3 regions of the Lelliottia jeotgali genome follow, and region 3 is predicted to be linked to each of the others. Evidence: predicted binding sites of a transcription regulator. Region 3 holds the regulator's gene; each other region holds the start of a gene.

Region 1 (10,120 bases), on a different contig from region 3:
CCGGTACCGATTTTCATCACACAGTAGGAGATAAAGCCCAGGGCGATACCTTCGGTGATCGAGAAGCTAAACGGCATCATCACGGCAGTCACAAACGCCGGAACTGCTTCAGTTAAATCTTCCCACTTCACACGCGACAGGCTCGACGTCATCAGCACGCCGACGTAGATCAGCGCGCCTGCGGCGGCGTACGGTGGAACCATCCCCGCCAGCGGAGAGAGGAAAATCACCAGCAAGAACAGCAGGCCAACGACGACAGCAGTCAGGCCGGTACGGCCACCGACGGAGACGCCGGAAGAGGACTCGATGTACGCCGTAACAGAAGAGGTGCCGATGAAAGAACCCGCTACCGACGAGATGCTGTCCACATACAGCGCCTGCTTCATGCGCGGGAATTTACCTTTCTCATCCGCCAGACCGGCTTTATCGGTCACGCCGATAAGGGTACCTGAGGAGTCGAACAGGTTTACCAGCATGAAGGAGAAAATCACACCCGCCAGGCCGAGGTTAAAGGAGCCAGCCAGATCAACATGGCCAATCACGGTGGTCACACTCGGTGGTGCAGAGACAATGCCGTTGTAATGCACGTCGCCCAGCATCCAGCCCAACAGGGTGGTCACAATAATAGACACCAGAACTGCAGCGTGGATATTACGCGAGGCCAGAATCGCAATGATAAAGAAGCCCAGCACGCCCAGCAGTACGCTGTGAGAGGTCAGGTTGCCGATGCTCACCAGGGTATCCTGGTTAGGGACGATGACACCGGCGTTTTTCAGCCCCATCATGCCGATGAACAGACCGATACCGCTGGTGATACCCACGCGCAGGCTCACCGGGATATTGGCAATCATCCAGTAACGCACGCGGAAAATGGTCAGCAGCAGCAGGCCGACAGCGCCCCAGAAGATAGCGCCCATTCCCACTTGCCACGGCAGGCCCATCGCCTGCACAACCACGAAGGCGAAGAAGGCGTTCAGACCCATTGCCGGTGCCAGAGCAACCGGAAGGTTGGCGAACACGCCCATCAGGATGCTGCCGAGAGCGGCGATCAGACAGGTGGTCACGAAGACGGCGCTGGTATCCATGCCAGCAACGCCCAGAATTTGCGGGTTAACAAAAACGATATAAACCATCGTCAGGAAGGTGGTAAAACCGGCGATCACTTCGGTGCGTGCCGTTGTGCCGTGCTCGCGCAGTTTAAACACGCGCTCAAGCAGACCCTGACCAGATGTCTGGGTAGTGTGTTGTTGGCTCATCATCAGTTTCCGAACAAGGAGGGAAAAATCCGTCGCTATCCTATACCAAAATGCGACAATAGGCGCGTTTGCGAGATACTTTTTTTCATTGATTTTGCTTATACGGCAACGATTGCGTCTCGCAAAACTGCATTACGTAAACGTTAAACTTGTTAAAAGGGAAAGGCATGTCCGGAATTGAAGCGGTATTTTTCGACTGCGACGGTACGCTGGTCGACAGTGAGGTCATTTGTTCCCGCGCGTATGTCAGCATGTTCCAGGAATTTGGCATTACGCTCGATCTCGAAGAGACATTTAAACGCTTCAAGGGCGTCAAATTGTACGAGATCATCGACATTATCAACGCTGAGCACGGCGTCAGTCTGGCGAAAGCCGACTTAGAACCGGTTTACCGCGCCGAGGTCGCACGCCTTTTCGACTCGGAACTGGAAGTGATTGCCGGAGCGAATGCGCTGCTCAATGCAATGACGGTGCCGATGTGTGTGGTGTCTAACGGCCCGGTCAGCAAAATGCAGCACTCCCTCGGCAAGCTTGAAATGTTGCACCATTTCCCGGAAAAACTGTTCAGCGGCTACGATATCCAGCGCTGGAAGCCTGATCCGGCCCTGATGTTCCACGCCGCAAAAGCGATGAACGTGAACGTTGAGAACTGCATTCTGGTGGATGATTCCAGCGCAGGCGCGCAGTCAGGGATTGATGCGGGGATGGAGGTGTTTTACTTCTGCGCCGATCCACATAACAAGCCGATCAACCATCCGAAAGTGACGACCTTTACCGATCTGGCGCAGTTGCCGGAGCTGTGGAAGGCGCGCGGGTGGGATATTACGCGTTAATGAAAAAAGCCGGATGGCGCTAGCGCTTATCCGGCCTACAAGTCCCGTAGGGCGGGTAAGCGAAGCGCCACCCGCCAATAAGATCACTCTTTCGGGTCTTTACCCGCCAGCAGCTTATCCAGCTCATCCCCGCCCACGTGACGGAAATCTTGTCCTTTCACGAAGTAGAAGATGTATTCACAAATATTCTGGCAGCGGTCGCCGATACGCTCGATAGAACGCGCGCAGAACAGCGCGGTCAGCACGCTTGGAATGGTGCGTGGATCTTCCATCATGTACGTCATCAGCTGACGCACGATGCCTTCATATTCCTGGTCGACCTTCTTGTCTTCACGGTAAATACGTACCGCTTCATCCAGATCCATACGCGCGAACGCATCCAGCACATCATGCAGCATCTGCACCGTATGACGGCCCAGGGATTCCAGGCTGACCAGCAGCGGCTGGTGCTGGTGGGAGAATTTCTCAAGCGCGGTGCGGCAGATTTTATCCGCCACGTCGCCAATACGTTCCAGCTCAGCGATGGTTTTGATGATCGCCATCACCAGACGCAGGTCGCTCGCCGTCGGCTGACGTTTCGCGATGATGCGCACGCAGGCTTCGTCGATCGCCACTTCCATCATGTTGACGTTTTTGTCACCTTCGACAACGCGCTTCGCCAGCTCGCTGTCCTGGTTGTGCATGGCGGTGATCGCATCAGAAAGCTGCTGCTCGACCATGCCACCCATCGTCATCACCTGGGTGCGGATACTTTCCAGCTCTGCGTTGAACTGGCCGGAAATGTGTTTGTTAAGATTGAGATTGTCCATGATTCACTCCAAATCAACCGTAGCGGCCAGTAATATAATCTTCGGTTTGTTTCTTCGCGGGCCTGGTGAACAGAGCATCTGTGTCACTAAACTCAATCAACTCGCCCAGGTACATAAACGCCGTATGGTCGGAACAACGCGCTGCCTGCTGCATGTTGTGAGTCACGATCACCACGGTGTAATCCTGTTTCAGCTCGGTGATCAGCTCTTCGATACGACCGGTGGAGATCGGGTCGAGGGCCGAGCACGGCTCATCCAGCAGCAACACTTCCGGGCGAATGGCGATACCGCGCGCAATGCACAGACGCTGCTGCTGACCACCGGAGAGAGAGTATCCGCTCTGGTGCAGTTTATCTTTGGTTTCGTTCCATAATGCGGCCTTGGTCAAGGCCCACTGCACGCGCTCATCCATATCAGCACGCGAGAGCTTTTCGAACAGACGCACGCCAAAGGCGATGTTGTCGTAGATCGACATCGGGAACGGCGTCGGTTTCTGGAACACCATCCCCACTTTGGCACGCAGCAGGGCGATGTCCTGGGTATTGGTCAGAATATTGTCGCCATCCAGCAGAATTTCGCCTTCCGCGCGCTGCTCAGGATACAGTTCAAACATCTTGTTAAAGGTGCGCAGCAGGGTGGATTTCCCACAGCCTGATGGACCGATAAATGCCGTGACCTGGTTTTTGGCGATATCCAGGTTGATGTTTTTCAGGGCATGGAATTTACCGTAGTAGAAGTTCAAATCACGAACCTTAATCTTACCCGGTGCAGTATCAACCATACTCATTGACTCATTTCCTCATTCGGCGCCGCGTAGTGCCGCGCCGTCAAAATTAACCGTGTTTCTGCTTCGCGAAAATGACGCGCGCCAGAATGTTCAGCAACAGTACGCAAAGGGTAATAATCAGCACCCCGGCCCAGGCCAGCTGCTGCCACTCCGCGAACGGGCTCATCGCAAATTTAAAGATGGTGACCGGCAGGTTAGCGATCGGCTGCATCATGTCCGTGCTCCAGAACTGGTTGGAGAGCGCGGTGAACAGCAGCGGCGCGGTTTCACCCGCGATACGAGCAATCGCCAGCAGGATACCGGTCATGATCCCCGACACCGACGCTTTCAGGGTGATCGCCGAAATCATCTTCCATTTCGGTGTCCCCAGCGCATAAGCCGCTTCACGCAGGCTGTCCGGCACCAGTTTCAGCATGTTCTCGGTGGTACGAATCACGATAGGCACCTGCAGCAGCGCCAGCGCAATCACGCCCGCCCAGCCGGAGAAGTGTTCCATCTGTGCGACCACGATGGTGTAAACGAACAAACCGACCACGATAGACGGCGCAGAAAGCAGGATATCGTTGATGAAACGAATCACTTCTGCGACCCAGGATTTACGGCCATATTCCGCCAGATAAATCCCCGCCATGATGCCGAGCGGCGTACCGACAGCGGTCGCCCACAGGATCAGTAATCCGCTACCCGCCAGGGCGTTCGCAAGACCACCACCAGCGGTATTCGGCGGCGGAGTCATTTCGGTGAACAGCGCAATCGACATACCATCGATACCGCGCGTTACGGTAGAGAACAAGATCCACACCAGCCAGAACAGACCAAACGCCATAGTCGCCATCGACAGCGTCAGCGCCAGACGGTTTTTCATACGGCGACGCGCCTGCATTTTGCGGCGAGATTCAGCCAGTTGAGCGGTGGACTGCATTTCGAGCGTTGTCATTAGCGTGCCCCCTCACTTTTTGCGAGGCGCATAATCATAAACTTAGAGATCGCCAGAACAATGAAGGTGATAACAAACAGGATCAGACCCAGCTCCATCAGCGCCGCCACGTGCAGCCCCGATTCCGCTTCAGCGAACTCATTCGCCAGCGCAGAGGTGATGCTGTTGCCAGGCATGTACAGCGAGACGCTGTCGAGCTGGTAAGTGTTACCGATGATAAAGGTCACGGCCATAGTTTCACCCAGCGCGCGACCTAAGCCGAGCATTACACCGCCAATCACACCATTTTTGGTGAACGGCAGAACGATACGCCAGATAACTTCCCAGGTGGTGCAGCCGATGCCGTAGGCCGACTCTTTCATCATCACCGGAGTTTGTTCGAACACATCGCGCATAACCGCCGCAATGTACGGAATAATCATGATAGCGAGGATAACGCCTGCGGCCAGGATACCAATCCCGAACGCCGGGCCGGAGAACAGCGCGCCCACAAACGGGATATTGGAAAGAATGTTCCCCACCGGTTCCTGGAAGTAAGTCGCAAACAGTGGCGCAAAGATGAATAAGCCCCACATGCCGTAAACGATACTCGGGATCGCCGCCAGCAGTTCAATCGCGATACCCAGAGGGCGCTTCAGCCAGTTTGGTGCCAGCTCTGTCAGGAACAGGGCGATACCAAAGCTTACCGGAACCGCGATCAGCAGGGCGATGAACGAGGTCATCAGCGTGCCGTAGATCGGCACCAGCGCACCGTAGATGTCGTTTGGCGCGTCCCACTCTTTGGTCCACAGGAAGGCAAAACCGAATTTCTGGATGCTCGGCCAGGAGGAGAATATCAGTGACACGATAATGCCGCCCAGCAGCAATAGCACAATCAGCGCAGCCAGTCTTACCAGCGCGCTGAAAATTTTGTCACCATGTTTCCCCGGAGGGCTAAAAGCAGGCTTGGTTGCAGCCATAAATCACTCTTCTATTTTGAGACGTTTTACGATTATGCCCGGTGGCGCTTACGCTTACCGGGCCTACAGATTAAACCGTAGGGCGGGTAAGTGTAGCGCCACCCGCCATCTTCGTTAAATATATCCTGTTAGTACAGCGCTTTACCGCTGCTGTCTTTGACGTTGGTTTTCCATGCAGCACGAATCTGCTCAACCACGCTGTCCGGCAGGCTGGCGTAATCCAGGTCATTAGCCTGTTTGCCGCCGTTTTTGTACGCCCAGTCAAAGAACTTCAGCACTTCAGCGCCCTGCTCAGGTTTCTTCTGATCTTTGTGGACCAGGATGAAGGTGGTAGACGTGATTGGCCACGCGCCGTCACCTTTCTGGTTAGTCAGATCCTGTGCGAAGGTTTTGCTCCAGTCTGCGCCTTTAGCAGCATTCGCAAAGTTCTCTTCAGTCGGGCTAACCGGTTTGCCATCGGCAGAGATCAGCTTGGTGTAAGCCAGGTTGTTCTGCTTAGCGTAAGCGTACTCTACGTAGCCGATTGAGCCAGGCAGACGCTGTACGAACGCGGCGATACCGTCGTTACCTTTACCGCCCAGACCAGTCGGCCAGTTCACGGTAGAGCCCGAACCGATTTTGGATTTCCACTCTTCGTTCACTTTCGCCAGGTAGCTGGTGAAGACGAAGGAGGTACCGGAACCGTCAGCGCGACGAACCACGGCGATGTTCTGCGAAGGCAGTTTGACACCTGGGTTCAGTTTGGTGATGGCTTCGTCATCCCATTTTTTGATTTTGCCGAGATAGATATCACCCAGGGTTTTGCCATCCAGCACCAGTTCGCCAGATTTCAGGCCAGGGATATTCACGGCCAGCACAACACCACCGATAACGGTTGGGAACTGGAACAGACCTTCCTGCGCCAGTTTGTCATCAGACAATGGAGCGTCTGATGCGCCGAAATCGACGGTGTTCGCGGTAATTTGTTTCACGCCACCGGAGGAGCCGATACCCTGATAGTTAACCTTGTTACCGGTTTCTTTCTGGTAAGTATCAGCCCATTTGGCATACACCGGCGCAGGGAATGTTGCACCAGCGCCAGTCAGGCTTGCTTCTGCGAATACAGAGAAAGCGCTCAGAGATAAGGTCGCGGCGACAACAGTTGCGACAGTGGTACGCATAACTTTCATAATGTCTCCTGCAAGATTTCGTAAATCATTGTTTGAGTGGCTACGATGAGCAAAGTAGGACAAACAGGTGACAGATAAATGTACGAATTATGACAGTTTTATGACACTGAAAGTTTGATTTAAGAATTGGCAAAATTATCATTAACAATCATCGTGTTAGCCGACTATATGACAGTGCGATTTCAGAAAAATTTTATTTCTATGACACTAAAAAAGTAGCTGAAGATGACAGATTGTCATAAATAAAAAAAACGGGAGGGGGTGAAAAAAGCTCCACCCGAAAGTGGAGCCTGAAGGGATTATTCTACGGTAACGGATTTCGCCAGGTTACGTGGCTGATCGACGTCGGTTCCTTTGATCAGCGCGACGTGATACGCCAGCAGCTGCAGCGGAACGGTGTAGAAGATTGGGGCAATAACTTCTTCGACGTGCGGCATCTCGATGATGTGCATGTTGTCGTTGCTGACAAACCCGGCATCCTGATCGGCGAAGACGTACAGCTGGCCGCCACGGGCACGCACTTCTTCGATGTTCGATTTCAGTTTTTCCAGCAGTTCGTTGTTAGGCGCCACAACAATCACCGGCATATCGGCATCAATCAGCGCCAGCGGGCCGTGTTTCAGCTCGCCAGCAGCGTAGGCTTCCGCATGGATGTAAGAGATCTCTTTCAGCTTCAGTGCACCTTCCAGCGCAATAGGATACTGATCGCCACGGCCAAGGAACAGGGCGTGGTGTTTGTCAGAGAAATCTTCAGCCAGGGCTTCGATGCGTTTGTCCTGGGACAGCATCTGCTCGATACGGCTCGGCAGCGCCTGCAGCCCGTGAACGATATCGTGCTCAATAGAGGCATCCTGGCCTTTCAGACGCGCCAGTTTCGCCACCAGCATCAACAGCACGGTCAGCTGAGTGGTGAACGCTTTGGTCGATGCTACGCCGATTTCGGTGCCCGCTTTGGTCATCAGCGCCAGATCGGATTCACGCACCAGCGAAGAGCCTGGGACGTTGCAGATCGCCAGAGAACCGAGATAGCCCAGCTCTTTTGACAGACGCAGCGCCGCCAGGGTATCCGCCGTTTCGCCGGACTGGGAAAGGGTGATCATCAGGCTGTTACGGCGCACAGCAGATTTGCGGTAGCGGAATTCCGAGGCGATTTCGACATCGCACGGCACGCCCGCCAGCGCTTCAAACCAATAGCGCGAAACCATACCCGAGTTGTAAGAGGTGCCGCAGGCCACGATCTGGATATGCTCGACGTTCGCCAGCATTTCGTTGGCGTTGGCACCCAGCTCGCTCAGGTCCACCTCACCGTGGTTAATACGCCCGGTCAATGTGTTCTTTATCGCGTTCGGCTGCTCGTAGATCTCTTTCTGCATGTAATGACGGTACGCGCCTTTGTCGCCCGCATCGTACTGCAGATTCGATTCGATCTCCTGACGCTTGACCAGCGCGCCGGAATTATCAAACACCGTCACGCTGCGACGGGTCACTTCCGCGATGTCACCCTCTTCGAGGAAAATAAAGCGACGCGTCACCGGCAGCAGAGCCAGCTGATCGGAAGCAATGAAGTTCTCGCCCATACCCATGCCGATAACCATCGGGCTGCCGGAACGTGCCGCCAGCAGGGTGCTTGGATCGCGAGAATCCATGATTACCGTACCGTACGCGCCACGCAGCTGAGGAATGGCGCGCAACACGGCTTCGCGCAGCGTACCGCCCTGCTCAAGCTCCCAGTGAACCAGGTGCGCGATAACTTCGGTGTCAGTTTCAGAGACAAAGGTATAGCCACGCGCTTTCAACTCTTCGCGCAGCGGTTCGTGGTTTTCGATAATGCCGTTATGCACCACCACAATGTGTTCAGACACATGCGGGTGCGCGTTGCCTTCTGAAGGTTCGCCGTGCGTCGCCCAGCGGGTGTGCGCGATGCCGGTTCCGCCGTGCAGAGGCGTTTCTTCCGCGGCTTGCGCCAGCATTTGCACTTTACCGAGACGACGCAGACGAGTCATATGACCTTCTGCATCAACGACTGCCAGACCGGCTGAGTCGTAGCCACGGTATTCCAGACGACGTAAACCTTCGAGAAGGATTTCAGCAATATCACGCTGCGCAACTGCGCCAACAATTCCACACATAGTTAGATTTCCTGAGAATGGCGTTATGCCATGCGTTGTCGCTGACCTGTATTACTCTTCGTCCTTCACGCTGTGACTGCGTTGGCTGCACGTGCTCGCCATGGTCACTTACTTAAGTAAGCTCCCATGGACTCTCACGTTTGCCGCCTTGTCACAACGCGAAATCCTTTGAGTATGCCTTTTTAGGGCGCCCCGAGCCTTGTAGAGAGTGGGGTTATATTTTTAGGTACTGCCTTTGGGCGGGGGATTATGTTATCCCCTCACCCCACATCCATCGGCGACGCCGACAGACAAAATTGTAGGGCGGGTAAGCGAAGCGCCACCCGCCTTGTTGTTACTTTTTCTTCACCGGGCGCTGCCAGCCTTGCTTGTGCACCTGCGGTACGCGGCTGAGCACCAGCTCATTATCCGCCACATCGCGCGTCACGGTCGTTCCGGCAGCGATGGTCACGCCTTTACCGATCGTCACCGGAGCCACCAGCTGGGTATCGGAACCGACAAACACATCGTCACCGATGATGGTTTTAAACTTGTTCGCGCCATCGTAGTTACAGGTGATCGTACCCGCACCGATATTCACGTTGTCGCCGATTTCCGCATCGCCCAGATAGCTCAGATGGCCCGCTTTGGAGCCTTTACCCAGACGCGCTTTTTTCATTTCAACAAAGTTGCCAACGTGCGCGCCTTCCAGCAACTCAGCGCCTGGACGCAGACGCGCGAACGGACCGATGGTGCAGGCCGCTTCCAGGTGCGCATCTTCTACTACGCTGTATGGACTAATCTCGCAGTCATCGCCAATGACGCTGTTTTTGATAACACAGCCAGTGCCGATTTTGACGCGATTCCCAAGCGTGACCTGACCTTCAATAATAACGTTAGTGTCAATTTCGACATCGCGCCCATGTTCCAGCGTCCCGCGCAGGTCAAAACGCGCCGGATCGCGAAGCATCACGCCCGCCAGCAGCAGTTTTTCGGCCTGCTCGGCCTGATAAACACGTTCCAGACGGGAAAGTTGCAAGCGGTTGTTCACGCCCTCAACTTCGCTCAGACGCTCGGGATGAACAGCGACAATCTCATTCCCTTCGTGGTGCGCCAGGGCAATGATATCGGTGATGTAGTATTCACCCTGTGCATTGTTATTGTTCAGTTTTGCCAGCCAACGCTTCATGTCCGCGCCGTTGGCGATCAGGATACCCGTATTGATTTCCTGAATCTGACGCTGTTCGTCTGAGGCATCTTTG
Region 2 (10,120 bases), on a different contig from region 3:
CTCGAGCAGATGGTGCAAGGCGTGAAAGAGATGGGCCTTGAAGCCTGTATGACCCTCGGCACACTGAACGAAACCCAGGCGCAGCGCCTGTCGGCGGCGGGGCTGGACTACTACAACCACAACCTCGACACCTCGCCGGAATTCTACGGCAACATCATCACCACCCGTACCTATCAGGAGCGTCTGGACACCCTCGGCAAGGTACGAGATGCCGGGATTAAGGTCTGCTCCGGGGGGATCGTCGGCTTAGGCGAAACGGTGAAAGATCGCGCGGGCCTGCTGCTCCAGCTGGCGAATCTGCCGACGCCGCCTGAAAGCGTGCCGATCAACATGCTGGTCAAGGTCAAAGGTACACCGATGGCGGATAACGACGATGTGGATGCCTTTGATTTTATCCGCACTATCGCCGTGGCGCGCATCATGATGCCAACCTCGTTCGTGCGCCTTTCCGCAGGCCGCGAGCAGATGAATGAACAGACTCAGGCGATGTGCTTTATGGCGGGCGCCAACTCGATTTTCTACGGCTGCAAACTGCTGACCACGCCGAACCCGGAAGAGGACAAAGACGTTCAGCTGTTCCGCAAGCTAGGGCTGAATCCGCATCAGACCGAAGTGCTGACGGGCGATAACGAGCTGGAACAGCAGCTTTTCAACGCCGACACCGAACAGTATTACAACGCCGCGACCGTATGACCTGGCAACATCGTATCGATGCCGCCCTTGACGAACGCCGGGCGGCGGACGCGTTTCGCACGCGCTCAGCCGTCAAGGGCGGCGGGCGCTTTCTGCTTCGCGACCAGCGCCAGTTCTGCAATTTCTCCAGCAACGATTATCTGGGCTTAAGCCAGCACCCGGCGATTGTCCGCGCCTGGCAGCAGGGGGCAGATAGGTATGGCGTGGGAAGCGGTGGCTCGGGGCATGTGACGGGCTACACCACCGCACATCAGGCGCTGGAAGAGCAGCTTGCCGACTGGCTCGGCTATTCGCGCGCGCTGCTGTTTATCTCCGGTTTTGCTGCTAATCAGGCACTGATCGCCGCGCTGGTGGGTAAAGAGGATCGGATTGTCGCCGACCGTCTGAGCCACGCTTCGCTGCTGGAAGCCGCCAGTCTCAGCCCGGCGCAGCTGCGTCGGTTTGCCCACAACGACGTGAAACAGCTCGATGCGCTGCTGGAGAAACCCTGCGAAGGGCAACAGCTGGTGGTGACCGAAGGGGTATTCAGCATGGACGGCGACAGCGCACCGCTGGGTGAATTGCACGCCACCGCCCGGCGGCACGATGCCTGGCTGCTGGTGGATGATGCCCACGGCATTGGCGTGCTCGGCGAAGCAGGGCGCGGGAGTGCCGCCAGCCAGGATGTGAAACCGGAACTGCTAGTTGTGACCTTTGGCAAAGGGTTTGGCATCAGCGGTGCAGCGGTGCTGTGCAGTGACTCGGTGGCCGATTATTTGCTGCAATTTGCCCGCCATCTGATCTACAGCACCAGTATGCCGCCCGCGCAGGCGGTGGCGCTGCAGGAAGCGCTAAACGTGATTCGGAGCGACGAGGGTGAACAGCGTCGGCAAATTCTGGCGGCGCATATTCAGCGCTTCCGGGCTGGCGTTGGCGAACTGCCGTGGCAGATGACGCAATCGCAAAGCGCCATTCAGCCGCTGATTGTCGGTGAAAACAGCCGCACATTACGGCTGGCGCAGCAGCTTCGCGAGCGGGGGATGTGGGTGACGGCGATCCGTCCGCCGACGGTTCCAGCGGGTACAGCGCGTCTGCGTCTAACCTTGACCGCCGCGCACCACGCGCAGGATATCGAGGATTTACTGGAGGCGCTGCATGACGCAGGTGAATAAGCAGGCCATTGCCTCGGCCTTTGGGCGGGCGGCGCAGAGCTACTCTCAGCATGATGAATTGCAGCGCCGCAGCGCTCACGGGCTGAAAGCCTTTCTCGACGCAGGGAGGTTCAATGCCGTACTGGATGCGGGCTGTGGTCCCGGTGCGAACAGCCGTGCCTGGCGCGAGACGGGCAGCCACGTGACGGCGCTCGATCTCTCGGCGCAAATGCTGGAGCAGGCACGCTATCAGCAGGCGGCGGATGATTATCTGCTGGCGGATATCGAAGCGATTCCGTTACCTGACGCGCAGTTTGACCTGGTCTGGAGCCATCTGGCGGTGCAGTGGTGCGCCAGTTTGCCGCAGGCGCTACGCGAGCTGTATCGGGTGACGCGACCGGGAGGAATCGTTGCGTTTACCACGCTGCTGGATAACTCACTGCCGGAGCTAAATCAGGCGTGGCGCGCGGTGGATGAACAGCCGCACGCCAACCGTTTTTTATCGCAGAACGAGGTAGAAAGTGCGATGGAAGGATGGCGTTTTCGAGCCACCACGCAGATTGTGACGCTTGGATTCACGGATGCGCTGAGCGCCATGCGCTCGCTGAAAGGAATTGGCGCCACCCATCTGCACAGCGGACGGGCACGCAAACCGCTGACGCGCGGCGAACTTAACCGACTCGAACTGACGTGGCCGCGCGAGCGGGGTGAATTTCCGCTCTCTTATCAATTATTTCATGGGATTATCGAACGTGAGTGAACGTTATTTTGTCACCGGAACGGATACCGAAGTGGGTAAAACCGTCGCCAGCTCTGCGCTGTTACAGGCCGCACGTATGCAGGGTTTTATGACTGCCGGATACAAACCTGTCGCGTCGGGCAGCGAGATGACGGCGGAAGGCTTGCGCAATTCCGACGCGCTGGCGTTGCAACGCAACAGCACACTTCCGCTGGCTTACGAGGAGGTGAATCCGTACACCTTTGCGGAACCGACGTCGCCCCACATCATCAGCGCCGACGAGCAACGCCCAATTGAATTCCCGGTGCTCTCTGCGGGCCTGAGGGCGCTGGAGCAGCAGGCGGAATGGGTGCTGGTTGAAGGGGCGGGCGGCTGGTTTACGCCGCTCTCAGATAATCAAACCTTCGCCGATTGGGTGCAGGACGAACAGCTGCCGGTGATCCTCGTGGTCGGCGTCAAACTGGGCTGCATCAATCACGCGATGCTCACCGCACAGGCGATTCAACAGGCCGGTTTGCGCTTCGCGGGCTGGATTGCCAACGACGTCGTTGCGCCAGGGAAACGTCATCAGGAATATCTCGCTACGTTGCAGCGCGTGCTTCCCGCGCCGTTTCTCGGGGAAATTCCGTGGCTGGCTGAAGGCGCAGAACACGCCGAGACCGGGCAGTATCTTGATCTCAGCGCCTTGCATCCCGCGACATCCAGTGCGCGATAAGCGCCTCATCCAGTTCGTTTACGTGGCCTTGGGCCACGTTACGTCCGCGATACAGCACGCAAAAACGATCCGCCACCCGGCGGATAAACGACAGCTGTTGTTCCGCTAACAGCACCGTCATTCCCAGCTCCCGGCTCAGGCGCATCAGCAGTTGTCCTAACTTGTGGGCAAAGGTATTTCCTGTGCCGTGCAGCGGCTCATCCAGAATCAGCAGTCGAGGGCGATTGATGAGCGCATTGGCCAGCGCCAATTGATATTGCTCATCGGGCGACATACCCGTTGCTCGGGCGTGGCGCAGCGGCCAGAGCTGGGGAAAGAGGTCGTAAATCTCAGCACTTGCGCCTGCATCCGGTGTGCCTTTGGCACGCATCGCAACATGCAGATTCTCCTCGACCGTCAGCTGCGAGAATATCCGCCTGTCCTGTGAAACATAGCCAATGCCCGGCATCGCGCACTGCTCAGGTGCATCTGCGCGTAAATTGCACGGCGGTGAGCCGGTTTCATGCCAGATAATGGTGCCACTTTCTATCGGTAGCTGGCCGGTGATGCAGTTGATCAGCGTCGTTTTACCCATGCCCGGCAGCCCAATAACGCCCGTGCACATCCCCGGCGGCAAATCTAAATCCACATTCCACAGCGTGTGCTGGCTTCCGTAAAACTGATTAACAGCGCGCAGACTTAACATAATGCTCTCCTGGTAACGCGTGAGGGACAAGACGTCACAGGAATGTGCAAAACCCCTGCCATAAACTGCAGTTCGGTCAAATAAGCGGCGATTTTAAGATTACGCTCACAAAGGTTAAGCGCGGCTACAGGCCACAGAATGACTGAATTGTGATTAAGATCTCACCAGTCGTTATGCGCTGTGGGTCTGATAATCATCAAAAAAGAGCGATAAATATTTTTTATGGGCATGCCCTTGGGAAAAGCCGGGAATTTGGCGAGTGGCGGTCTGTATGGGCTGGAAGCAGTTATCCACTATTCCTGTGGATAACCATGTGCATTAGAGTTAGAAAACTTGAGGCAAGCGAGAGAATACGCGGCCTGCGCCTGAATTGGTGCGAAACGCGGCTTTAAGAAATATCTTCTATTAATTAAATAGTTAGACAAAAGCAATCAGCGTCATGAAAGTGTCACGCGCTGCCATAAAACTATCATTACCTGGCTTGACAAATGTTAAAATGAGAAATGTTCTGGGGATAACCGCATACGGCTGGTGTTTTATCTCGTCGCAGCTTAAATTTCACCCCGTTTCGCGCTCATTAAGCGGATGCTAATCCAGATATCCTTACACGCTACTGGTTTTACATCCAGTATTTATTACTGGCAAATTTGCCAGCCGCGAGTAAAATTACTCACCTGCCGTTTTTTCCGTCATCAGGTTGCCGCCCATGAGTAAATTGTTCAAATTGAATTCTGCCTTCCGTCCCTCTGGCGATCAGCCGGAGGCGATCCGCCGCCTGAAAGAGGGGCTGGAAGACGGGCTGGCGCACCAGACGCTGCTGGGCGTGACCGGTTCGGGTAAAACCTTTACCGTCGCCAACGTGATTGCGGATTTGCAGCGCCCGACGATGGTGCTGGCTCCCAACAAAACTCTGGCGGCGCAGCTGTATGGCGAGATGAAAGAATTTTTCCCGGAAAACGCCGTCGAGTATTTCGTCTCCTACTACGATTACTACCAGCCAGAAGCCTATGTGCCAAGCTCAGACACCTTCATTGAGAAGGATGCCTCGGTCAACGAACATATTGAGCAGATGCGTCTGTCGGCAACCAAGGCGCTGCTGGAGCGCCGGGACGTGATTGTGGTGGCATCGGTTTCCGCGATCTACGGTCTGGGCGACCCGGATCTCTACCTCAAAATGATGCTGCATCTGACCAACGGGATGATCATCGATCAGCGTGCAATCTTGCGTCGTCTGACCGAGCTGCAATATGCGCGTAACGATCAGGCCTTCCAGCGCGGTACTTTCCGGGTGCGCGGTGAAGTGATTGATATCTTCCCGGCTGAATCTGACGATCTGGCCCTGCGCGTGGAACTGTTCGATGAAGAGGTCGAGCGGCTGTCATTGTTTGATCCGCTGACCGGTCACATTGAGTCGGTGATTCAGCGCTTTACCATCTATCCAAAAACTCACTATGTGACGCCGCGCGAACGTATTATTCAGGCGATGGAAGAGATTAAAGTTGAGCTGGCAGACCGGCGTAAAGTTCTGCTGGAAAACAACAAACTGCTTGAAGAGCAGCGCCTGAGCCAGCGCACGCAGTTCGATCTGGAGATGATGAACGAGCTGGGCTATTGCTCGGGAATCGAAAACTACTCGCGCTATCTCTCCGGGCGGGGTCCTGGCGAAGCGCCGCCAACGTTATTTGATTATCTCCCGGCGGACGGCCTGCTGGTGGTGGATGAATCCCACGTCACCATTCCGCAAATCGGCGGCATGTACCGCGGTGACCGTGCGCGTAAAGAGACGCTGGTGGAGTATGGTTTCCGCCTGCCGTCGGCGCTCGATAACCGCCCGATGAAGTTTGAAGAGTTCGAGGCGCTGGCTCCGCAGACGATTTACGTGTCGGCGACACCGGGCAACTACGAGCTGGAAAAATCGGGCGACGAGGTGGTTGATCAGGTGGTGCGCCCAACCGGTCTGCTGGACCCCATTATCGAGGTACGCCCTGTTGGCACTCAGGTCGACGATTTACTGTCGGAAATCCGCGCCCGTGCATCCATCAACGAACGTGTTCTGGTTACCACGCTGACCAAACGCATGGCAGAAGATCTAACCGAATACCTGGAAGAGCACGGTGAGCGCGTGCGCTATCTGCACTCGGATATTGATACCGTTGAGCGTATGGAGATCATCCGCGATTTACGTCTCGGCGAGTTTGACGTGCTGGTGGGGATCAACCTGCTGCGAGAAGGCCTCGACATGCCGGAAGTGTCGTTGGTGGCGATTCTGGATGCCGACAAAGAGGGCTTCCTGCGTTCTGAGCGATCGTTAATTCAGACCATTGGTCGTGCGGCACGTAACATCAACGGTAAAGCGATTCTGTACGGTGACAAAATCACGGCATCGATGGCCAAAGCCATTAGCGAAACGGAGCGCCGTCGAGAGAAACAGCAGCAGTACAACGAAGAAAACGGCATTACGCCACAGGGTCTGAACAAGAAGGTGGTGGATATTCTGGCGCTCGGTCAGGGTCTGGCGAAAACCAAAGGACGCGGCAAAGCGCGTCATCCGGTTGAGGCCGATCCGGTTGAAGTGCTGCTGACGCCGAAAGCGCTGCAGCAGAAAATCCACGAGCTGGAAGGGCAGATGATGCAGCATGCGCAGAATCTGGAGTTTGAAGAGGCGGCGCAGATCCGCGATCAGCTGCATAAGCTGCGGGATTTGTTTATTGCGGCTTCGTGACAAAAGCAAAACGGCAACCCGAAGGTTGCCGTTTTTAGTGTTTTCTCCCTCTCCCTGTGGGAGAGGGCGGGGTGAGGGCACCAGACCGCACTGAAAAAATGCTTACCCCAGCGCCTGAATCGCTTTCTCCAGCGCCAGGCGCAACAGATGCCGGTCGTGGCGATATTTAATATCGCTCGCTTCTAACTCTTCCTGCACCACCACCCGGCCTTCCATCCCTGAAACATCCACCTTCGGTCCAACCACTACACCGTCGATAATTTTCTTACCGACGTACTGCTCCATCAGATTCAGTTTATCGGCAAGCGACAGGCTTGCTGCGGCGGGGCTGAGCTCTTTGCCCAGATTGCCGATATACACCATCGGCGCGGGCGTCCTGCGTAGCGCCTGCGCCAGCTCTTTCACCAGCAGCAGCGGCATCAGGCTGGTGTAAAAACTTCCAGGGCCGATGAGGATGAGATCCGCTTCGCTAATGGCTTCCACCGCTTCACGCGTGGCGGGAACGGAAGGGTAGGTCATTAGCTCCTGCGGCGGCAAAATCAGCTGATCAATATTCACTTCCCCGTAGACTTCATGGCCTTCCGTATCAATCGCCATCAAATCGACCGGTTGTTCCGACATAGGGATCAGGAATGCATCCACTTTCAGCAGATTGCGGATTAAATTGATCGCCTCAAGCGGGCGTACGCTCAGGTGATCTAAAGCCTTTAACATCAGATTTCCGAGGTTATGTCCGGAAAGTTCGCCATTACCGCCAAAACGATACTCAAACATGGCTGAAGCGACGCTTTGTTCGGTAATTAACTGGTTAAGACAGTTGCGCATGTCGCCCCAGGCGATACCGCCTTCTGAGCGACGAATACGACCTGTAGAGCCCCCGTTATCGGTGGTGGTGACGATACCGGTGAGCCTTGAACCCAGCGACGATAACGACGACATGACTCGGCCCAGCCCATGCCCTCCGCCGAGAGCGACTACACGGTCAAGATCCGCAAAAGTGCGATTGCGCATACACATTCCTTATCCTATTCGATCTGCGTAACAGTAACCGAACTACCCCTAAAAGACGATGCCCGACCCCCCGCAAAATGACGTATATCAATGCGAAACTTTGATTTTTACGTATTCTGTAGTGAAAGTGCACGATCTGGTCGTTATATATATAATTATATAGCGAAATCAGCGAATGGCGAAAGAGCCATTTCCGCGCTACTATCGGCATAACCCACGTTTTCGAATATGAAAACATACACTCTAGCCCTGGCGCCTGTGTCTGATGATATGGCGCCCTGGCCGTAGCGGAAACGCTACCAGGGTACAGAAAGAAATGACTGTGCCTCCCGTACTGGAAAGGTGTACATGGCTTCTCAACTCACTGATGCTTTCGCGCGTAAGTTTTTCTATTTACGTCTGTCGATCACCGATGTGTGCAATTTTCGTTGCACCTACTGCCTGCCGAACGGCTACAAACCGGGCAGCGTCACCAATAACGGATTCCTCTCCGTCGAAGAAGTGCGCCGCGTCACACGCGCCTTCTCTGAACTCGGCACGGAAAAAGTGCGTCTCACGGGCGGGGAACCCTCGTTGCGTCGTGATTTTCCCGACATCATCGCCGCCGTGCGCGAAAACGCCAGCATTCGTCAAATCGCCGTCACCACCAATGGCTATCGCTTATCCCGCGATGTCGCTCAGTGGCGCGATGCCGGGCTGACGGCTATCAATGTCAGCGTCGACAGTCTCGACGCGCGTCAGTTTCACGCCATCACCGGACAGGATAAATTTCGTCAGGTGATGGAGGGTATCGACGCCGCGTTTGAAGCCGGTTTCGACAAAGTCAAAGTCAACACCGTTCTGATGCGTGATGTGAACCATCACCAGCTCGATACTTTCCTCGCGTGGGTCAAACCCCGCCGCATTCAACTGCGTTTTATTGAGCTGATGGAGACGGGCGAGGGCAGTGACCTGTTCCGCCGTCACCATATCTCAGGCATGGTGCTACGCGATGAACTGCTAAAACGTGGTTGGATCCATCAGATTCGCCAACGCAGCGACGGTCCGGCGCAGGTATTTTGTCACCCCGATTACGAAGGGGAAATTGGGCTGATCATGCCCTATGAAAAAGACTTCTGTGCCACCTGCAACCGTCTGCGCGTGTCGTCTGTTGGCAAACTGCATCTGTGCCTGTTCGGCGACGGTGGCGTAGATCTTCGCGATTTGCTGGAAGACGATGCCCAACAGGATGCCCTTGAAGCGCGCATTTCTGCTGCTCTGACGCACAAAAAACAGACCCATTTCCTGCATCAGGGCGACACCGGGATTACACAAAACCTGTCCTACATCGGCGGGTAATCGGCTTAAAAGGAACCAGAAAATGAGTCAGGTCAGCGCTGAATTTATTCCGACGCGTATTGCTATTCTTACCGTTTCTGAGCGCCGTGGCGAAGAGGATGACACCTCCGGCCACTGGCTGCGCGACGCCGCGCACGAGGCGGGTCACAGCATTGTTGATAAAGCGATTGTCAAAGAGAATCGTTACGCCATTCGCGCCCAGGTATCCCAGTGGATTGCCAGCGACGAGGTGCAGGTGGTGTTAATCACCGGCGGCACCGGTTTTACCGCCGGCGATCAGGCGCCAGAGGCGCTGCTCCCGCTGTTTGACCGTGAAGTTGAAGGCTTTGGCGAAGTGTTCCGTATGCTCTCCTTTGAAGAGATTGGCACCTCTACTTTGCAGTCCCGCGCAGTGGCCGGGATCGCCAACAAAACGCTGATTTTTGCCATGCCTGGCTCCACCAAAGCCTGTCGTACCGCGTGGGAAAATATTATTGCTCCGCAGCTCGACGCCCGTACTCGTCCCTGTAATTTTCATCCTCAATTGAAGAAGTAAGCTATGTCGCAATTGACCCACATTAACGCCGCTGGCGAAGCGCATATGGTGGATGTTTCCGCCAAGGCCGAAACGGTGCGCGAAGCGCGTGCCGAAGCTTTCGTGACTATGTTGCCGGAAACGCTGGCGATGATTATCGACGGCAGTCATCACAAGGGCGACGTCTTCGCCACCGCCCGTATTGCCGGGATTCAGGCTGCAAAACGTACCTGGGATCTGATTCCTCTCTGCCATCCGCTGATGCTCAGCAAGGTCGAAGTGAACCTGCAGGCCGAGCCGGAGCACAGCCGCGTACGTATCGAAACGCTGTGCCGTCTGAGCGGTAAAACAGGTGTCGAAATGGAAGCCTTAACGGCGGCCTCCGTGGCGGCGCTGACCATTTACGATATGTGCAAAGCGGTACAGAAAGATATGGTGATTGGCCCGGTACGCCTGCTGGCAAAAAGCGGCGGCAAATCCGGCGATTTTAGGGTGGACAGCAATGATTAACGTGCTCTTTTTTGCTCAGGTACGCGAGCTGGTCAATACCGATAGCCTGACCCTCGATACGCC
Region 3 (10,120 bases):
GTAGCGGCTGATAGCGGGCTTGCAGCGCAGTGAGACGCTGGCGTGTGGCACGAGTCTGCGATTGTTTCTCCATCGCTGCGCCGACATCTTCCGCCGTCAGCGTCAGCGTGCTCTCCGGCAAGCTTCCCTGCTTTTGACGTAATTCCGCGATACGAACAGCGAGCGCAGCGCGCTGGTTTTTATCACGATTCAACTGAGCAAAGTGCGCACGCCAGCCGGCGATCTCCTGGCCCCACTGGCGAAAACGATCGTGTTCTGCCAGCCATTGCATCAGGGCGTGATGTTCAGCCTGTAGCTGCTCGCGAGTGTGTAGTGCGGTATGACGAATGCGTGAGCGCAACGCGATTCGGGTGAGTAAGCGAGTGTTTACTTCTGTAATTTGCTGCCTGGTCTGCGCCAGACGCGTGGTCTGCTCCTGCTGGCGTTCCCAGAGGGGGCGGAGTAGCGCGGCAGGTTGTGCCAGCTGTAACTTTGCCAGCTCTGGCGCGGCCTGGTTCAGCGCCGTTTGTGCCTGCTCCAGGGCTGCGGTTGCACGCTGCTGCTCGCGGAGCAGTTCGTCATGGCGCGTCAGCCACTGAAAATCCTGCGAACGGTATTGCTGTTCGCTGAGCAGGGTTTTCTCTTCGTCAGTAAGTACCTGCAAACCCTGTTGCAGCTGCTGTTGCTGCTCTTCGCTTAGAAGTACGACGCCTGCCGCCTGCGCTTCACGCATTTCCAGCTCGGTTCGCGCTGTTTTGTGCTTTTCAAACACCATTGCGGAGATTTGGCCGTAGATCTCCGTGCCAGTCAGCTCTTCTAAAAGCTCTGCACGCTCTTTGGGTTTCGCGTTGAGAAACGCCGCGAACTGCCCTTGCGACAGCAGCATCGAACGGGTAAACCGCCCATAGTCCAGCCCGGTCAGCGAGGCCGTGAGATCGAGTTTATCTTTTACCTTATCGGCGAGAATTTTGCCGTCTTCGCACTGGGCCAGTTCCACACGCGGTGCCTGTAAGTTCCCGTCCGGCTGGTTGCGGGCGCGATTCTGGCTCCAGAATGCGCGATAGGCCACGCCTTTCACTTCGAACTCCACTTCGGCGAGACACTCCGCCGTGTCGCGGGTCATCAGATCGTTTTGCGACTGCGAGACCGTATTCAGGCGTGGCGTCTCGTGATAAAGCGCCAGGCAGATGGCATCGAGCAGGGTGGTTTTTCCCGCACCGGTCGCACCGGTAATGGCGAACAGCCCGTTGCTGGCAAACGGCTCGGCGATGAAGTCGATTTTCCATTCACCCTTCAGGGAGTTGAGGTTTTTCAGACGCAGGCTGAGAATTTTCATGCGTTATTTTCCTCGTCATGCAGCGCGTGCAGGGTGTGGGTGAACAGTTCATTGAGGCGTTTGCGCTGCGCATCATCAATATCTTCCTGCGCCAGGCGACGTTCGAACACCTCCTCGACTTTTAACTCGCTGAGTGTTTCGCGCTGGGCGCTTAACAGAATTTTCTCGCGCTGTTCGCGGCTGCGGCGCACCAGCAACACTTCTACGGGCAGGTCTTCGGTCAGTGTCTGGATTTTGCGCTGCATGTCATGCAGATATTCATCGGTGCTGATTTCGATATCCAGCCACACGGGCGGGGACTGCTCTACGCCGCGCCACTGCTCAAGCTGCGCGGCGATGGCGTTCAAATCGCCCTTAAGCATCGCCAGCGGTTGCGTGACTGGAACGACCAGAGTCTCGACGGCGCTCAGTTTACCGTAGCTAAAGCTCACCAGATGGACGCTTTTTCCTTTTCCGGTTTCATCAAAGCTGAGGGAGATCGGCGAGCCGCAGTAGCGGATGTGTTCGCAGCCACCAATGACCTGTGCGCGGTGAATGTGTCCAAGAGCGATGTAATCGGCAGGGGGGAAATTTTGCGCCGGGAAGGCGTCCAGCGTACCGATGTAAATCTCGCGCACCGCGTCACTTTTGCTGGCGCCGACGGTGGTCAGATGCCCGGTAGCGATGACGGGCAGCGCCGCGTCGCCGCGCAGCGCGCAGGCATCCACGTATTGTTGCTGATAATAATCGGTGATCGCCTGTAACAGATGCTGCTGCTTTTCGCCGCCGGATAGCCCGGCCTGGCTCTGGACAATATCGCGCGGGCGCAAAAAAGGAATAGGGCAAAGCACGGCGCCCGGGGTGCCATCGCGTTTTTTCAGGATTTGTGGGGCATGTCCTGCGTTAGCCACTACAGTGGTATTCAGAAACGCGAGAATGTCGCGGGATTCGTTGAGCGTGGCGACGGAATCGTGGTTGCCCGCGACGATCACCAGATGGCAGCCCGTCTGCTGCAAATTCACCACGAAGCGGTTGTAGAGTTCTCGCGCATAGCTCGGCGGCTGCCCGGTGTCAAAAATGTCTCCGGCGACGATGATGGCGTCCACCTCCTGCGACTGCGCTGTCTCCAGCAGCCAGTTCAGGAAAGCCTCATGTTCGGCGGCACGACTTTTACTGTAAAAATTTTGACCCAGATGCCAGTCCGAGGTGTGAAGTATGCGCATAACAGTTCCGTGGCAAAAAAGAGTGAACGGGATTATACACTTCATCCTTCAGGCTGCCTCTGCGTTGGCTACATCTGCTCACCTTGATGCAACTTGAATGATTTTGTGTATCTAAGGTTCCTGTGGCTGGAAAATAACCGCTGTAATAAAACAACGGTTTGCCATTCATAGTGGAAATGTTTTTCATAAATCTGTCACAAATCTGACGCATAATGGCGCCGCATTCCAAACTAATACATTAATAAGACAGGGCAAAGTATGGCGAGACGTATTCTGGTCGTAGAAGATGAAGCTCCGATTCGCGAAATGGTGTGCTTCGTGCTCGAACAAAATGGCTTCCAGCCGGTTGAGGCGGAAGATTATGACAGCGCGGTGAATCAACTGAACGAACCCTGGCCCGATTTGATTCTGCTTGACTGGATGTTGCCCGGCGGTTCTGGCCTGCAATTTATCAAGCACATTAAACGCGAAGCGATGACCCGCGATATCCCGGTGGTCATGCTGACGGCGCGTGGTGAAGAAGAGGATCGCGTGCGCGGTCTGGAAACTGGCGCGGATGATTACATCACCAAGCCGTTCTCACCGAAAGAGCTGGTGGCACGTATTAAAGCCGTGATGCGCCGTATTTCACCGATGGCGGTGGAAGAGGTGATCGAAATGCAGGGCTTGAGCCTCGACCCAACCTCACATCGTGTCATGACTGGCGAAAACCCGCTGGACATGGGCCCGACAGAATTCAAACTTTTGCACTTCTTCATGACTCATCCGGAACGCGTTTACAGTCGCGAACAGTTGCTGAATAACGTCTGGGGGACTAACGTCTATGTCGAAGACAGAACGGTAGATGTGCATATTCGCCGCTTGCGTAAAGCGCTGGAACACAGCGGCCACGATCGTATGGTGCAGACGGTCCGCGGTACGGGTTATCGTTTTTCGACCCGTTTCTGAACAATGACAGGAGTGTGACGCGTGCTGGAACGTCTGTCATGGAAAAGGCTCGTTTTTGAACTGATCTTATGCTGTATCCCCGCCGCCATTTTGGGGGCGATTTTTGGTCATCTGCCGTGGTTTTTACTGGCGGCAGTAACCGGGCTATTGGTCTGGCATTTTTGGAATTTACTGCGTCTTTCCTGGTGGCTGTGGGTCGATCGCAGCATGACGCCACCGCCGGGAAGCGGCAGCTGGGAACCGCTGTTGTACGGCCTGCACCAGATGCAAATGCGTAATAAAAAGCGCCGTCGCGAGCTGGGAAGCCTGATCAAACGCTTTCGCAGCGGGGCGGAGTCGCTGCCAGATGCCGTCATTCTGACCACCGAAGAAGGGACCATTTTTTGGTGTAACGGCCTGGCGCAACAGCTGCTCGGACTGCGCTGGCCGGACGATAACGGCCAAAACATCCTGAACCTCCTGCGTTACCCTGAATTCACCCATTACCTGAAAAAACGCGACTTTACGCGCCCGCACAATCTGGTGCTGAACAATGGCCGACATCTTGAGATCCGCGTGATGCCCTATAGCGATCAGCAGTGGTTGATGGTGGCGCGCGATGTGACCCAGATGCACCAGCTTGAAGGCGCGAGGCGGAACTTCTTCGCCAACGTCAGCCATGAGCTGCGCACGCCGCTGACGGTGCTGCAAGGCTATCTCGAGATGATGCAGGAGCAGACGCTCGAGGGTGCGCCGCGCGAGAAAGCGCTGCACACCATGCGCGAACAGACCCATCGCATGGAAGGGCTGGTGAAACAGCTGCTGACGCTATCGAAAATTGAAGCTGCGCCGACGCTGGCGTTGAATGAAACGATCGACGTGCCGATGATGCTGCGAGTGGTGGAACGTGAAGCGCAGACGCTGAGCCATAAAAAACATCAGTTTACCTTTGAACTGGATAACAGTCTGAAGGTGCTGGGAAGCGAAGACCAGCTGCGCAGTGCGATATCAAACCTGGTGTATAACGCGGTGAACCATACGCCGGAGGGCACACATATTGTGGTGCGCTGGCAGCATGTCCCGACCGGCGCGGAGTTCAGCGTGGAAGATGATGGGCCGGGGATTGGTCCGGAGCATATTCCGCGTTTGACCGAGCGGTTTTATCGCGTGGATAAAGCACGCTCGCGGCAAACGGGGGGCAGCGGTCTTGGGCTGGCGATTGTGAAACATGCGGTGAATCATCACGACAGCCGCCTCGATATTCAGAGCACGCCGGGCAAAGGCACGCGGTTTAGTTTTGTTATCCCGGAACGTTTGATTGCCAAAAAAAGTGCCTGATTGCGCGTGTGTCAGCCTTCCTTTCCACAGGCCAGCGTTTGCTGGCCTGTTTGCTTTGCAGTCAAGCGAAACGCGAATGAATATTATACGGTTGTTGCTTTTTTGTTCGCATGATTAGCCATGAGTTTTTCTTAACCTTAGCGGATTGTTCTGGTCTGCATTTTCATGCTGGCATATTGTTCTGGTTTTCAGATCCCTCCTTGCCTTTAAACGTTATAAGCGTTTAAATTGCGCCCCATATACTGTCATACCGACTGTATTTGCGTGGTAAATCGAAAAACTATTCTTCGCCACGGCATGACGGGAGCATATCCCGCTGAAATTGAGTCAATTTTCCGCTGTATCATCCCATTTGGGATGGCGAAAATCTCAACGTTTTCAACACCACATCCACAGGCAGTAAGGTTCTATGACCCATCATTTAAAATCGCGTGACATCATCGCGCTGGGCTTTATGACTTTTGCGCTGTTCGTCGGCGCAGGTAACATCATTTTTCCTCCTATGGTTGGCTTGCAGGCGGGTGAACACGTCTGGACGGCAGCTATTGGCTTCCTGATTACTGCGGTCGGTCTACCGGTTCTGACCGTCGTGGCGCTGGCGAAAGTCGGTGGCGGCGTCGATAGTCTCAGCACCCCGATCGGTAAAGTGGCGGGTATTCTGCTGGCGACGGTCTGCTATCTGGCGGTCGGCCCGCTGTTTGCGACCCCGCGTACTGCAACCGTCTCTTTTGAAGTCGGGATTGCTCCGCTAACCGGCGACGGCGCGCTGCCGCTGCTGATTTATAGCCTGGTTTATTTCGCGCTGGTGATTCTGGTCTCCCTCTATCCGGGCAAACTGCTGGATACCGTGGGCAACTTCCTGGCACCGATGAAAATTCTGGCGCTGATCGTGCTGGCCGTGGCGGCCATCATGTGGCCGGCGGGTCCTATCAGCGAATCGCTGGACGCCTACAAAACGGCGGCATTCTCCAACGGTTTCGTGAATGGCTATCTGACTATGGACACTATGGGCGCGATGGTCTTTGGTATCGTCATCGTTAACGCCGCGCGTTCTCGCGGTGTGACCGAAGCGCGCCTGCTGACCCGCTACACCATCTGGGCTGGCCTGATGGCCGGTGTCGGACTGACGCTGCTGTATCTGGCGCTGTTCCGCCTGGGTTCTGATAGCGCGACGCTGGTCGACCAAAATGCGAACGGTGCGGCGATTTTGCATGCTTACGTTCAGCACACCTTTGGCGGTGCGGGTAGCTTCCTGCTGGCAGTGCTGATTTTCCTGGCCTGTCTGGTGACCGCGGTTGGCCTGACCTGCGCCTGTGCTGAGTTCTTCGCTCAGTATGTTCCGCTGTCCTACCGCACGCTGGTGTTCATCCTCGGCGGCTTCTCGATGGCGGTCTCTAACCTCGGTCTGAGCCACCTGATTCAGGTCTCTATCCCGGTGCTGACCGCGATTTATCCGCCGTGTATTGTGCTGGTGGTGCTGAGCTTTACCCGTCCGTGGTGGAATAATTCCTCGCGAATTATTGCCCCAACGATGTTTATCAGCCTGCTTTTTGGTATCCTTGACGGGATTAAAGCATCCGCCTTCAGTGGGATCCTGCCTGACTGGACACAGCGTCTGCCGCTGTCAGAGCAAGGCCTGGCCTGGTTAATGCCAACCGTTGTTGCGATGGTTCTGGCGATTATCTGGGACCGTGCAGCAGGGCGTCAGGTCACTTCCAGCGCGCATTAATCAACGACAAATTGTTTAACCACGGGGCTTATGGCCCCGTGGTTTTTTGTTTTTTTCGAGTTGAATGGCAAGATTTAAATGGAAAGCACGAACAAACTGAAACGTGGGCTAAGCACCCGCCACATTCGCTTTATGGCGCTTGGCTCGGCAATCGGGACAGGCCTTTTTTATGGCTCGGCAGATGCCATTAAAATGGCCGGACCCAGCGTCCTGCTGGCTTACATCATCGGCGGCGTCGCGGCCTATATCATCATGCGCGCGCTGGGCGAAATGTCGGTACACAATCCGTCAGCCAGCTCTTTCTCGCGCTATGCTCAGGAAAACCTTGGCCCGCTGGCGGGCTACATCACTGGCTGGACCTACTGCTTTGAAATCCTGATCGTGGCGATAGCCGACGTGACGGCGTTTGGCATCTACATGGGCGTCTGGTTCCCGCTGGTGCCGCACTGGATATGGGTGCTGAGCGTGGTGCTGATCATCTGCGCCGTCAACCTGATGAGCGTCAAGGTGTTCGGTGAACTGGAGTTCTGGTTCTCCTTCTTCAAAGTCGCAACCATCATCATCATGATTGTGGCCGGTTTTGGCATCATCATCTGGGGGATTGGCAACGGCGGGCAACCGACCGGGATCCATAACCTGTGGAGCAACGGTGGGTTCTTCAGTAATGGCTGGCTCGGGATGGTAATGTCGCTGCAGATGGTGATGTTTGCCTACGGCGGAATCGAAATCATCGGCATCACAGCGGGTGAAGCGAAAGACCCGGAGAAATCCATTCCGCGCGCCATCAACTCCGTACCGATGCGTATTCTGGTGTTCTATGTGGGCACCCTGTTTGTGATTATGTCCATCTATCCGTGGAACCAGGTGGGGACCAGCGGCAGCCCGTTCGTGCTGACTTTCCAGCATCTGGGCATTGCCTTTGCTGCCAGTATCCTCAACTTTGTGGTGTTGACCGCCTCGTTCTCCGCCATTAACAGCGATGTGTTCGGCGTGGGCCGTATGCTGCACGGCATGGTAGAGCAGGGCAACGCGCCGAAAGTGTTCGCCAAAACCTCGCGTCGCGGCACGCCGTGGGTGACGGTGATGGTGATGACTGTCGCGCTGCTGCTCTCGGTGTATCTGAACTACATCATGCCGGAAAACGTCTTCCTGGTGATTGCGTCACTGGCGACTTTTGCGACCGTCTGGGTGTGGATCATGATTCTGGTGTCGCAGATTGCGTTCCGTCGTCGTCTACCGCCGGAAGAGGTGAAAGCGCTGAAGTTTAAAGTGCCGGGCGGTGTCCCGACCACGGTCGTCGGCCTGATCTTCCTGGTCTTTATTATCGGTCTGATTGGCTATCATCCAGACACGCGCATCTCCCTGTACGTGGGCTTTGCGTGGATCGTCCTGTTGCTGATCGGCTGGGCGTTTAAGCGCCGCCGCGAGCGTCAGCTGGCTGAAGCGCAGTAATCCCTTCTTTTCCCTCTCCCTGTGGGAGAGGGTCAAGGTGAGGGCATCGGGCTGCACCGATCCCTCCTCCCTCCACCTCATCCCCCAATAAACCTTTTCATGATGAGTTATCCTCCACTACGCTGTGGCAAGGTGGCCTCAATTTCATCAAAGGGGATTCGTGATGTTGAACGCCTGGCACCTTCCGGTTGCCCCATTTGTTAAGCAAAACAAAGACAATTTAGTGATTACGCTCTGGCTGACAGGAGAAAATCAGCCGGAGCGCGTCATGCTGCGCGCCGAAGTGGATAACGAAGAGACGGCGCTGACGATGCACAAACTGCGCAGTCAGCCGCAGCCAGGCGTCACCGCCTGGCGGGCGACTATCGATCTGTCTCAGGGGCAGGCACGTCGACGTTACAGCTTTAAGCTGCTGTGGAATAACCGCCAGCTGTGGTTTACCCCGCAGGGCTTTAGCCGTTTTCCTCCTGCGCGGCTCGAGCAGTTCGCCGTCGATTACCCGGACCACGGCCCGCAGTGGGTCAACGATCAGGTCTTCTATCAGATCTTCCCCGATCGCTTTGCCCGAAGCCAGCAGCGCACGACGCAGCAGGATCAGGTTTATTACCACCATGCGGCAGGCCACGACATTATCCGTAAAACCTGGGACGAACCGCTGACGGCGCAGGCGGGCGGCTCGACGTTTTACGGCGGCGATCTCGATGGGATCAGCGAAAAACTGCCGTACCTGAAAAAGCTGGGTGTGACGGCGCTGTACCTGAATCCGGTGTTTAAGGCCCCGAGCGTACACAAATACGATACCGAAGATTATCGCCATGTCGACGGGCAGTTTGGCGGCGATGAGGCCTTGCTGCGTCTGCGGGAAAACACCCGCCGCGAGGGGATGCGCCTGATCCTCGACGGCGTGTTTAACCACAGCGGGGATTCTCACGCCTGGTTTGACCGGCATAACCGCGCCACCGGTGGGGCCTGTCACAATCCTGAATCCGCCCAGCGCGACTGGTACAGTTTTAACGAAGAGGGCCGGGCGCTCGACTGGCTCGGTTATCCCAGCCTGCCGAAACTCGATTTTCAGTCTCCGACGCTGGTGGAGGAGATTTACGGCGGGGAAGACAGCATCGTTCGCCACTGGCTGAAAGCGCCGTGGAACATGGACGGCTGGCGGCTAGACGTGGTGCATATGCTCGGTGAAGCGGGTGGCGCGCGAAACAATCTTCAGCACGTGACCGGCATCACTCAGGCAGCAAAAGCTGCAAAGCCCGACGCCTTTGTGTTCGGCGAGCATTTTGGCGATGCGCGTCAATGGCTTCAGGCCGATGCAGAAGATGCCTCGATGAACTATCGTGGGTTTACCTTCCCAGTGTGGGGTTTCCTCGCGAATACTGATATCTCTTACGATCCGCAGCACATCGATGCGGAAACCTGCATGGCGTGGATGGACAACTATCGCGCCAGCCTGTCGCATCAGCAGCAGCTGCGGATGTTTAACCAGCTCGACAGCCACGATACCGCGCGCTTTAAATCCCTGTTGGGCAAAGACGTGGCGCGCTTGCCGCTGGCCGTCACCTGGCTCTTTACCTGGCCGGGCGTGCCGTGCATTTATTACGGCGACGAAGTGGGGCTGGACGGCAACAACGATCCGTTCTGCCGCAAGACTTTCCCGTGGGAGAGCGAGAAGCAGGACAAAAACCTGCTGGCGCTGTATCAACGTCTGGCGAAATTGCGTAAGCATAATCAGGCGCTGCGCTACGGTGGTTGTCAGGTGGTCTATGCGCACAATCATGTGGTGGTGTTTGCCCGCGTCTATAACCAGCAGCGCGTGCTGGTGGCGATCAACCGTGGCGAAGCCTGTGAAGTGGTGCTCGATGATTCCCCACTGCTCAATCTCCAGACCTGGCAGTTGAAAGAGGGTAAAGGCGATATACAGGAAGGCGTGCTGTCGCTGCCTGCGATTTCCGCCTCCATCTGGTTCGGTAATTAACGCTTTTCTGCAACGGGCATTTGCCGCTCGTTGCAGAATATTCCCGCATGTTGTTCTGTTTAATTAAACAGAGCGGACAAATATCTTTAATATCCCGTCAATCAATACTCGCTATACTCAATTTGCTTTATCAGTCAGGGCCCGACCTCATATAGCACACATTTAGTTTTCTTTTA

The links. Region 3 encodes PhoB, which activates phosphate uptake and scavenging genes when phosphate is short. Its sites were predicted from a motif close to CTGTCATAAAACTGNCNNAT; they were not measured.
Region 1: the regulator PhoB is predicted to act here: its motif matches at 6,838-6,857, upstream of pstS (phosphate ABC transporter substrate-binding protein PstS).
Region 2: the regulator PhoB is predicted to act here: its motif matches at 4,418-4,437, upstream of uvrB (excinuclease ABC subunit UvrB).

Annotation. Positions count from the first base shown of each region.
Region 1 covers NZ_JAENMQ010000014.1:79,794-89,913, forward strand. The annotation lists gene adeP (adenine permease AdeP) at 1-1,256, opposite strand, end outside; gene yieH (6-phosphogluconate phosphatase) at 1,424-2,089, shown strand; gene phoU (phosphate signaling complex protein PhoU) at 2,173-2,898, opposite strand; gene pstB (phosphate ABC transporter ATP-binding protein PstB) at 2,912-3,685, opposite strand; gene pstA (phosphate ABC transporter permease PstA) at 3,732-4,622, opposite strand; gene pstC (phosphate ABC transporter permease PstC) at 4,622-5,581, opposite strand; gene pstS (phosphate ABC transporter substrate-binding protein PstS) at 5,710-6,750, opposite strand; gene glmS (glutamine--fructose-6-phosphate transaminase (isomerizing)) at 7,050-8,879, opposite strand; gene glmU (bifunctional UDP-N-acetylglucosamine diphosphorylase/glucosamine-1-phosphate N-acetyltransferase GlmU) at 9,214-10,120, opposite strand, start outside.
Region 2 covers NZ_JAENMQ010000010.1:82,741-92,860, forward strand. The annotation lists gene bioB (biotin synthase BioB) at 1-693, shown strand, start outside; gene bioF (8-amino-7-oxononanoate synthase) at 690-1,844, shown strand; gene bioC (malonyl-ACP O-methyltransferase BioC) at 1,828-2,583, shown strand; gene bioD (dethiobiotin synthase) at 2,576-3,277, shown strand; gene JBO43_RS17165 (ABC transporter ATP-binding protein) at 3,240-3,962, opposite strand; gene uvrB (excinuclease ABC subunit UvrB) at 4,669-6,684, shown strand; gene yvcK (uridine diphosphate-N-acetylglucosamine-binding protein YvcK) at 6,787-7,695, opposite strand; molybdenum cofactor riboswitch at 7,923-8,056, shown strand; gene moaA (GTP 3',8-cyclase MoaA) at 8,044-9,033, shown strand; gene moaB (molybdenum cofactor biosynthesis protein B) at 9,056-9,568, shown strand; gene moaC (cyclic pyranopterin monophosphate synthase MoaC) at 9,572-10,057, shown strand; gene moaD (molybdopterin synthase sulfur carrier subunit) at 10,050-10,120, shown strand, end outside.
Region 3 covers NZ_JAENMQ010000005.1:112,384-122,503, forward strand. The annotation lists gene sbcC (exonuclease subunit SbcC) at 1-1,315, opposite strand, end outside; gene sbcD (exonuclease subunit SbcD) at 1,312-2,517, opposite strand; gene phoB (phosphate response regulator transcription factor PhoB) at 2,776-3,465, shown strand; gene phoR (phosphate regulon sensor histidine kinase PhoR) at 3,487-4,782, shown strand; gene brnQ (branched-chain amino acid transporter carrier protein BrnQ) at 5,192-6,511, shown strand; gene proY (proline-specific permease ProY) at 6,590-7,963, shown strand; gene malZ (maltodextrin glucosidase) at 8,127-9,944, shown strand.